DNA from 3 places in the Massilia sp. CFBP9012 genome. Region 2 is predicted to be linked to each of the others. Evidence: predicted binding sites of a transcription regulator. Region 2 holds the regulator's gene; each other region holds the start of a gene.

Region 1 (3,275 bases), on a different contig from region 2:
AACAGGTTCAGCCAGTCGTGCCAGCCGAATACCAGGACTGGCGCGTTCATGGCTTGAGCCGGCGCCAGGCCAGCACGCAGCCGAGGCCGCCGAGCAGGCCGATCACGGCCGCCAGCGGCACGCGGATCCAGGCCAGCAGCACGAAGCCGGTGGCGGCGATCGCGATGCAGGCCGCGAGCGGGATCACGTTCCTGGTCAGCGCGACCGACATGCGCAGGCCGGTGGCGGCGATCAGGCCGGCGGCGACGGCGGCCATGCCGCGCAGGGCGCCCTGCAGCTGCGGTTGAGCGGCGAACTGCGCATAGACCAGGGCCAGGCACAGCACCAGGATCAGCGGCACGGTGAGGATGCCGGCCAGGGCGCTCATGGCGCCGGCCAGGCCGAAGTGGCGGGTGCCGATCATCATGGCCAGGTTGCATACGTTGGGGCCCGGCATGATCTGGGCCACCGACCATTCTTCGATGAATTCCTCGTTGCTCATCCAGCGCTTGCGCTCGACGACTTGCTGCTGGATCACGGCCAGCACGCCGCCGAAGCCCTGCAGGGCGATCAGCGTGAATGAGACGAACAGGTCGGTCAGCGAGGTTGGACGGGGACGATCGGGTTCGGCCGACGCCGCAAAAGGTGCGGACTCCGGCGCGGAAGGCGGCAATGGCAGGGGTGAGGCGCTCATCTGGCGATTATCGCCGCAGGGCCCGCGCCGTGTCCACGAGCTACCCGCGCTGGATAAGAGCTCAGCCGCCGCCGATGCCCTCCATCACGCGCCCGGTGCCGCCGCATTGCGGGCATGGCTTGCCGTCGGCCAGGGTGCCGCGGCCGGCGCACGCGTCGCAGATGTCTTCGCCGGCGCCAGGCGTGCCGGGAGCGGCGTCGTCGCCGGGGTTCAGGTCAGGTTGGGTGCTCATGGAAATCCTCATGCTTGGTCTGTTGCGGCCGATTGTAGGCAGGATGGCGGCCGGGCGGCGCAGCGCAGGCGGAGGGGCGCCGGCATCTGCCATATAAAAGGTTTTCGCGTCTTGATACAGATTTGACATTGACTTCATGCCGCGATCGTCAATACTCGTGGTGCGTCAGTGACATAACCCACCGGAGACCCGCGCCATGAGCCCCTACCGTGCCCAGGATATCAATCAACGCCTCTCCGGATCGTCCGAGCTCAGGCACAACATGCGCCAGCAAGATATCGTGGCGCGCGGCATCGAGACCCTCGGGGAGTGCGGCACCATGCCGGCGCTCGAGTACCTCAAGGCGCATGGCGTGCGCCGGCAAGTGATCGAACGCGTGCTGCTGGAACCGGAACGCCGCCGGGCGCTCGCCTGAGCGGAACCAGCGCTCCCGATTGGCCACAAAGTTGCCGCAAGATTTATTTGTGGTGCATACTGTGTCGATCGGGGATAAATCTTGTAAACCCTTGATTTTCAGCGGAAACGAGATTGCCTTCCCAATAGGCAAATTGTTGAAACCCGCACGGGAGGCCGCGTCCAGCGTGTCAAGCCCCCGCTTTTCCACATACTTATTCACAGACTTTGTGGATATCCAAAAAACGCTTTGAATTTCCGTGACTTGGCAGCGATTGCTCAGGTCACGGATGATGTCATTCTTGACAACTTCTTGACATCGCGTTGATTGCGCCCTGCGGCGGGCGCATTTTCTTCTTGCGGGCCGGGACTGGATAAATGTACAGTATGGCATTTCCAGAATCCGCCCATGTCCGCCGTCGCCGATCCGATTGCCACCTCGTCTACCGACGACCCGTTTGCCAGGCTGAACCCCGAGCAGCGGGCGGCGGTCGAGCACGATGTCGGGCTTGACGCGCCTCGCCCCTTATTGGTGGTGGCCGGCGCCGGTTCCGGCAAGACCAATACGCTGGCGCACCGGGTGGCGCGCCTGATCCAGTCGGGCGCCGATCCGCAGCGCATCCTGCTGCTCACTTTTTCGCGCCGCGCCGCCACCGAAATGACCCAGCGCGCCGGCGGCGTGCTGCACCGCCTGTTCGGGCTCAAGGGGAGCCAGGCGCAGGTCACGCTGCCCTGGGCCGGCACCTTCCACAGCATCGGCGCGCGCCTGTTGCGCGAGTTCTCCGGCCGCATCGGGCTGGACGATCAGTTCACGATCCACGACCGCGGCGACTCCGAAGACCTGATGGGCATGGTGCGCCACGAGATCGGCCTGAGCCAGCTGGAAAAACGCTTTCCGCTCAAGGGCACCTGCCTGTCGATCTATTCGCGCGTGGTCAACGGCCGCGAGCCGCTGGACGGCGTACTGCAGGCATTCTTCCCCTGGTGCAGCGAGTGGGAAACCCAGCTCAAGGCTCTGTTCGGCGCCTACGTGGACGCCAAGCAGGAGCAGAACGTGCTCGACTACGACGACCTGCTGCTGTTCTGGGCCGAGATGGCGGCCGACCCGGTGCTGGGGGCCGAGCTCGGCGCGCTGTTCGACCACGTGCTGGTCGACGAATACCAGGACACCAACCGCCTGCAGGCGGCCATCGTCACCGGCATGAAGCCCGACGGCCGCGGCGTGATGGTGGTAGGCGACGATGCGCAATCGATCTATGGCTTTCGTGGCGCCACCGTGCGCAATATCCTCGACTTCGCCGGCAAGTTCTCGCAGCCGGCGCAGCTGATCACGCTGGAGCGCAACTATCGCTCAACGCAGCCGATCCTGGACGCGTCGAACGCCGTGATCGGCGCCGCGCTCGAGCGCCATGCCAAGACCCTGTGGACCGACAAGGTGTCGAGCATCAAGCCGCAGTTGGTGCTGATACCCGACGAAGCCGAGCAGGCGCGCTGGGTCTGCAACCGCATCCTCGAACAGCGCGAAACCGGCACGCCGCTCAAGAGCCAGGCGGTGCTGTTCCGCGCGGCCAGCCACAGCGCCGCGCTCGAGCTCGAACTCATGCGCCGCAACATCCCCTTCGTCAAGTTTGGCGGCCTGAAGTTCCTCGAAGCGGCCCATATCAAGGACGTGCTGGCCGTGCTGCGCTTCGCCCAGAATCCGAGCGGACGCCTGGCGGGGTTCCGCACGCTGCAGCTGATTCCCGGCATCGGCCAGGCAACCGCCACCCGCCTGGTCGAGGCGGCCGGTACGAGCAACGATGCGGCAACGGCGCTGGAGGCCTTTCCGGTGCCGGCGCGCTGCAAGGCCGACTGGCAGGCGTTCTGCGCGTTGTACCGGCGCCTGCGCACGCCGGGCCTGCGCTGGCCGATGGACCTCGAGCTGGCGCGCGCGTGGTACCAGCCGCACCTGGAGCGCCTGCACGACGATGCGCAGGT
Region 2 (3,275 bases):
TTCTCGGCGGCTGCTTTTTCCAGTTCGGCGCGCTTGGCTTCGAACTCGGCGACGGCGCCGGCGGTAGCGCGGCGAGCCATCTTTTGTGGGATCAGGAAGTTACGTGCGTAACCGTCCTTGACTTTGACGACGTCGCCCAGGTTGCCGACGTTGAGAACTTTTTCCAACAGAATGATTTGCATGTTTTATCTCCAGGATAGCTGACGTAACCGATTAACCGTGGTGCAGGTCGGTGTACGGCAGCAGCGCCAGGTAGCGGGCGCGCTTGATGGCGGTGTCGACCTGACGCTGGTAGTGCGCCTTGGTGCCGGTCAGACGTGCTGGCATGATCTTGCCGTTTTCCTGGACGAAGTCCTTCAGGGTGTCGACGTCTTTGTAGTCAACCTGCTCAACACCAGCGGCGGTGAAGCGGCAGAATTTCTTGCGCTTGAACAGCGGATTCTGCTGTTTGCGCTTGAGTTTTTCTTTAGCTTTGTTTTTGTCGAACTTTTTACCGAATGCCATTTGAGGCTCCTGTATATCTAAATTGCCGGTTAAGCGGCACTGAAATCAATGATGTGAAACACCAGGGCTTTGCTGTTGCGGTTTTTCCGTGCAAGGAATCCATCGAACCGGTAGCTGGCGCCGAGTTCGGCGCTGCCGAACCTGCCCGAAATCTCGCCCGCGGCGAACGCGGGGACTTCGAACTCGACCAGCCTGTCGATCCCGGCCTCTCTTTGCTGCGAACTGTGCAGCAAGACGGCTGAAACGATCGGCACGCCGGCCGGGGTGTAGCGCAGGACATCACGCTCGGCGATGGTCGCCACGAGCTGGAGCTGGTTCACCCGATTCGACTGCTATGGTTCTACGAAATTCCTGGGAAAAACTTAGGCAGCGGCAGCAGCTGGAGCAGCGGCTGCAGGAGCAGCGGCTTCTGCACGGTGGCTCTTGGCTGCGTCTTCGCGCTGCACCGATTTCATCATCGGCGACGGTGCGGTTTCTGCTTTCTTCATCTTGACGGTCAGATGACGCAGAACGGCATCATTGAACTTGAATGCGGTTTCCAGCTCGACCAGGGTCTCGTTGTCGCATTCGATGTTCAGGCAGATGTAGTGTGCTTTTGGCAGCTTCTGGATCTGGTAAGCCATTTGACGGCGGCCCCAGTCTTCGACGCGATGGATGTTACCGCCGCGGCTGGTCACCGTGGTCTTGTAACGCTCGATCATCGCCGGGACTTGCTCGCTCTGGTCCGGGTGGACGATAAAAACGATTTCATAATGACGCATGCAATACTCCTTGAGGACGTTTTACATAAATGCCCACCTCGGCGTCAAGACGAGTGTGGGAAGGGAACAGCCAGCTAGTATAGCGTGAAATGGGCAAAATGGGAACCTGGCTGTCAAGCGCTTCGTCCGCGCGCCACTCTCACTCGACAATTACCCTTGCAGGAAGCGTATTTTCCGTGTTGCGTGCGCTTTTTTTGCGCTTTTTCGTGTATATCCCTTGCGTATAGCAGAATACTGTACAAAAATACAGTCTATCTCTACCAACCCGTTTCGCAAGATATTTATGCTCAAGCTCACTGCAAGGCAAGAACAGATCCTTAACCTGATCAAGGAAGCGATCGAGAACACGGGTTTCCCTCCGACCCGGGCCGAAATCGCGGCCGAACTGGGCTTCCGCTCGGCCAATGCGGCCGAAGAACACCTGCAAGCCCTGGCGCGCAAGGGTGCGATCGAGATTTCGCCGGGCACCTCGCGCGGCATCCGCCTGGTCGGCGCCAGCGTCGAGCAGATCCCTATGCCGCCGCCCTCCCTGATGTCGCTGCCGCTGGTCGGCCGCGTCGCCGCCGGCAATCCGATCCTCGCGCAAGAGCACGTCGAAGCGACCTATAACGTCGACACCGCGATGTTCGCGGCGCGGCCCGACTTTTTACTCAAGGTAAAAGGCTGGTCGATGCGCGACGCCGGCATCATGGATGGCGACTTTTTGGCGGTCAAGAAGATCGACAGCGCCAAGAACGGCCAGATCGTCGTCGCCCGCCTGGGCGAAGAAGTCACCGTCAAGCGCTACCGCAAGACGGGCGACCTGGTCGAACTGCTGCCCGAGAACCCCGACTTCAAGATCATCGAAGTCACGCCCGACGAAGAGTTCGCGCTCGAGGGTCTGGCGGTGGGGTTGATGCGCAGCTGGAACTGATATAGCCGTCGATCCGTCGTTCCCGCGCAGGCGGGAACCCAAGTCATGTGCGTTGCCAATACGATCTGACGCAGCGTTAGCGCGAGCAACTTGGGTTCCCGCCTTCGCGGGAACGACGTTTATAGGCAGTCTTTACTGCTTGGCCTTGTTGACCACCGCATTGTGCTGGTCCACATACGCTTCGGTCGCGCTGCGCCATGCGGCGAAATCGGCCAATACCATCTTCGAATTGACTTTCGCTCCCTCGGCGATGTTCTGGCGCACCTGCTCCAGGTAGGCGGTCGAGGCGTCGGTTTCCTGCTTGTTCATCAGCTTGGCGATGTCGGGCGGGATGCGCTTGGTCAGCGGCGATTGCGTGTTCAGGTTGGTCACCATCTTGTTGTAGCAATCCTGCCAGCCGGTCACGGCCTTGTTCACGCGCTCGATCTCGTCATTCACCTTCGACACCGGCGGGATGCGCGGCGACGGGCAGCGGTACTCGCCGGCCTGCAGCTCGGCGCCATCGTAGCCCTTGATCCAGTAATCGATCTCGGCGCGGCGTTCGACGCGCTGCTGCATGATCACGAGCGAGTCGGCGGCCACCTTGTTGCCCTTGGCGGCCGACTTTTCAAACAACTCCTTTGCCTTGGCCTCGTCGACCGCGCCGGCCTCGCCATACCAGTACATCTGGCCCAGCTGCTGCTGGGCTTGTGGGTTGCCGGCATTGGCCAGCTTGGTGTACAGCTTGAGCGCGCCCGCAAAGTCTTTTTTCTCGAACAGGGCATTGGCATCCTCGAGCTCGCCGGCGAAGGCGGCGCCACTGAACGCGACAGACACCGCGAGGGACAGGCAGGACAGGAATCGTTTCATGGGCATACCGTAAGGCTGGGCTGGTAAAAGTCCATGATAGCCGTGTTTTACAGCTTGACTCAACCGCAAAAATGACAGGGCCGGCAATTGCCGGCCCTGTCAGGACAGTTTTACCCCGCTTTACGCATCCAGCGCCTGGCGGAAGTCGCCGACCAGGTCATCGGTGTCCTCGATGCCCACCGACACCCGGATCAAGCCTTCCGCGATGCCCATGCTGGCGCGCCGCTCGGGACCCATTTCGAAGAAGA
Region 3 (3,275 bases), on a different contig from region 2:
TCGGGCATATCGGTGGCGACGTCCTGGTGCAGGGTGCCGCCGAAGGCCACGTTGATCAACTGGCAACCGCGGCACACGCCCAGCACCGGTTTGCCGGCGTCGACGAATTCGTGCAGCAGTTCCAGCTCATACACGTCGCGCGCGCGGTCGCCGCTCCATTCGGGCTTGGTCGGGGTTTCGGAATAGGTTTGCGGCGCCACGTCGGCCCCGCCCTGCAGCACCAGGCCGTCGAGGTGGCGTGCATAGTGGCGCAGGGTGATGTTGCTGGGGTGTAGCAGGCCGTTGGTATTCACGGTGGGGATCATGAACACCAGCACGTCGCGCGACATCACCCACTGGGCGATCGATTCCTCGAGATACTGCAGGTTCTTGCTGAGCAGCCCCTTGGCGCCGGTGGCGGGGTGAAAGATGCGGGCCGAGACGCCGATGTGCAGCGTGCGCTGCATGAAGTCGCGGTTGAAGCGTTCGCGCAGCGAGCGGAAACGCGAGGTGATGACCCGGCCGGCCAGGGCGACGGCATTGTCGCCATCGCGCAGGTAGCGGGCGGGACCGCGGGCGGTCTGGCCGCCGCTTGCGCGGCGGTCGGGCACGCGCACGCGTGTTTCGCGGCGCTCGTCGATGTCCGCGGTCGGATCATCATTGCGCTTGATTTGCTCGTCTTCAGCCATGGTTATTAATATAACTTCACCATTGCTTCGCACGATATAAAGTTGTTACAAAACGTCGCGTACTCCCTACACCGGGAGATCCAGCAGCTTCTGGAAGGTCAGCATCCAGTGGCGGCCGGCGACCGGCGTCGTGAGCAGGCCGCGCGCCCCGGCGCGGCGCGCACGCACGCTGTCGTAGTAAAAGGATTGCTCGACCAGGAACACCACCGGCGTACGCTGGGCCCCGTCCTGCGACTTGATCGAGCTGCACACCTCATATGGTTCGATGCCGACCGCCGCCGTGTTGATCAGCACCAGCGACACGGGCGTTTCGTCGCACAGGCGCACCGCCGCGCACAGGCTGTCGGTCCATTCCACCGGCACCCGGCGCGGGCCGAGCACGCGCGCCACCTGGTTACGCAGCTGGCATTCCTTGTCGACGATCAGGACGGCCCCATCTACCGGACCACGACGCTGGCGCGTGTAGAATGCCGGCGTTTCGCAATCCGGCGCCAGGCGCGGACGGCGGCGGCGCTCGGCCAGCACGCGCCGGACGGTGCGGGTGCTCTGCTGCACCAGCACCTGGACCCGGGTATCGAGCAGTTCGGCCAGGGCTTCATACAGTTGCAGGGGGTCGACCGGCCGCGCCAGGGTGCGCCAGGGTTCGGCGCCGGGGTTGCCGGTTGTGCCGGGGTTGCCCGGGTTGCCGATCACGAGCGCCGGCTGCAGCGATCCCGGCGGCAGACAGCCGAGCCGGGTCAGCGCGGTCGGGCTGTCGCCGTTGGCGATATACAGGTCCGGCTCTTGCAAACTATCGTCATGCAGGCAAGAATACGACGGCCCCACGCCCGGCGCCCGCGCCAGCAGGGCGTCGAGCCGCGCGCTTTCATCCGGGGTAAACCCGATCAGGCGAATGGTAAACGGATAGCTGGACAAGTGCATCGGTAACGCCCCTCTCTGGCATTGCCGTGATTATCTGTCTTAATCTAGCACAAACGTGTGAAGCGAAAAGCACGTCACAGCGCAAACTACTGTATATTTAAACAGTAAAAAAGCCTAACCTTTTCCTCCCGACAAGTTAGAATGCCGGAGCATTCGACAATCAATCTTCAAGATGGCCTCCAAGAAACCCGCTCCAGACTACAGCGAATCATCCATCCGCGTCCTCAAGGGACTCGAACCTGTGAAACAGCGTCCGGGCATGTACACCCGGACGGAGAATCCGCTCCACATCATCCAGGAGGTGATCGACAACGCCTCCGACGAAGCGCTGGGCGGTCACTGCAAGAACATCGGCGTGACCCTGAACCCTGACGGTTCGATCACGGTCGAGGACGACGGCCGCGGCATCCCGGTGGGCATCCACCCGGAAGAAGGCGTGTCCACGGTCGAGATCGTGTTCACCCGCCTGCACGCCGGCGGCAAGTTCGACAAGGGCTCGGGCGGCGCCTACGCCTTCTCGGGCGGCCTGCACGGGGTCGGCGTCTCGGTCACCAATGCGCTGTCCAAGCGCCTCGAGATCGAGGTGTGGCGCCGCGACGACCAGGGCAACGGCCAGCACAAGCTGGTATTTGCCAATGGCGACGTAATCGAGCCGCTCACTTCCAGCCCTGCCGAACGTGGCGGCAAGAAGAACGGCACCCGCGTCACCGCCTGGCCGGACGGAAAATATTTCGATTCCCCGAACATCCCGCTGGGCGACCTGCAGCGTCTGCTGCGTTCGAAGGCGGTGCTGCTGCCGGGGGTGACGGTCACGCTCACCAACGGCAAGACCGGCGACGTCCAGACCTGGCGCTACGACGAAGGCCTGCGCGGCTACCTGAACGAAGCGCTGGCGCAAAGTTCCAGCGGCGAGACCCTGATCCCGCTGTTCGAAGGCGCGCAGTTCGCCGCCGCGGGCGACGACAGCTTCGCCGAGGGTGAAGGCGCCGACTGGGTCGTGGCCTGGACCGAGGAAGGCGGCGTGGTGCGCGAGTCCTACGTCAACCTGATCCCGACCGTGAGCGGCGGCACCCACGAAGCCGGCCTGCGCGACGGCCTGTTCGGCGCGGTGAAGAACTTCGTCGAGCTGCACGGCCTGCTGCCGAAAGGCGTCAAGCTGCTGCCCGAAGACGTGTTCGCACGCGTCTCGTTTGTGCTGTCGGCCAAGGTGCTGGACCCGCAATTCCAGGGCCAGACCAAGGAACGCCTGAACTCGCGCGACGCGCTCAAGCTGGTGTCGACGTTTACCAAACCGCCGCTCGAACTGTGGCTGAACCAGCACGTCGAATACGGCAAGAAGCTGGCCGAACTGGTCATCAAGCAGGCCCAGTCGCGCCTGCGTTCGCTGCAAAAAGTCGAGAAGAAGAAATCGTCCGGCGTGGCGGTATTGCCGGGCAAGCTGACCGATTGCGAATCGACCGACATCACCCGCAACGAGCTGTTCCTGGTCGAGGGCGACTCGGCCGGCGGCTCGGCCAAGATGGGCCGCGACAAGGAATTCCAGGCCATCCTGCCGCTGCGCGGCAAGGTGCTCAACTCCTGGGAAACCGACCGCGACCGCCTGTTCGCCAACAACGAGATCCACGATATCTCGGTGGCGATCGGCGTCGATCCGCATGGCGTCGGCGACTCGCCCGACCTGTCGGG

Evidence for each region. The regulator LexA, encoded in region 2, represses DNA repair genes until DNA is damaged. The targets are predictions, from matches to a motif close to ACTGTATNNNNATACAGT.
Region 1: the regulator LexA is predicted to act here: its motif matches at 1,668-1,685, upstream of SOM61_RS01980 (ATP-dependent helicase).
Region 3: the regulator LexA is predicted to act here: its motif matches at 1,678-1,695, upstream of SOM61_RS10685 (DNA topoisomerase IV subunit B).

The regions. Positions count from the first base shown of each region.
Region 1 covers NZ_JAXCWM010000001.1:496,166-499,440, reverse strand. The annotation lists gene SOM61_RS02000 (chromate transporter) at 1-50, opposite strand, end outside; gene SOM61_RS01995 (chromate transporter) at 47-673, opposite strand; gene SOM61_RS01990 (hypothetical protein) at 735-905, opposite strand; gene SOM61_RS01985 (hypothetical protein) at 1,102-1,320, shown strand; gene SOM61_RS01980 (ATP-dependent helicase) at 1,708-3,275, shown strand, end outside.
Region 2 covers NZ_JAXCWM010000002.1:38,032-41,306, forward strand. The annotation lists gene rplI (50S ribosomal protein L9) at 1-182, opposite strand, end outside; gene rpsR (30S ribosomal protein S18) at 214-504, opposite strand; gene priB (primosomal replication protein N) at 534-824, opposite strand; gene rpsF (30S ribosomal protein S6) at 867-1,265, opposite strand; gene lexA (transcriptional repressor LexA) at 1,549-2,178, shown strand; gene SOM61_RS02870 (tetratricopeptide repeat protein) at 2,311-3,027, opposite strand; gene SOM61_RS02875 (cystathionine gamma-synthase family protein) at 3,148-3,275, opposite strand, start outside.
Region 3 covers NZ_JAXCWM010000005.1:357,456-360,730, reverse strand. The annotation lists gene SOM61_RS10695 (gamma-glutamyl-gamma-aminobutyrate hydrolase family protein) at 1-668, opposite strand, end outside; gene SOM61_RS10690 (response regulator) at 735-1,589, opposite strand; gene SOM61_RS10685 (DNA topoisomerase IV subunit B) at 1,762-3,275, shown strand, end outside.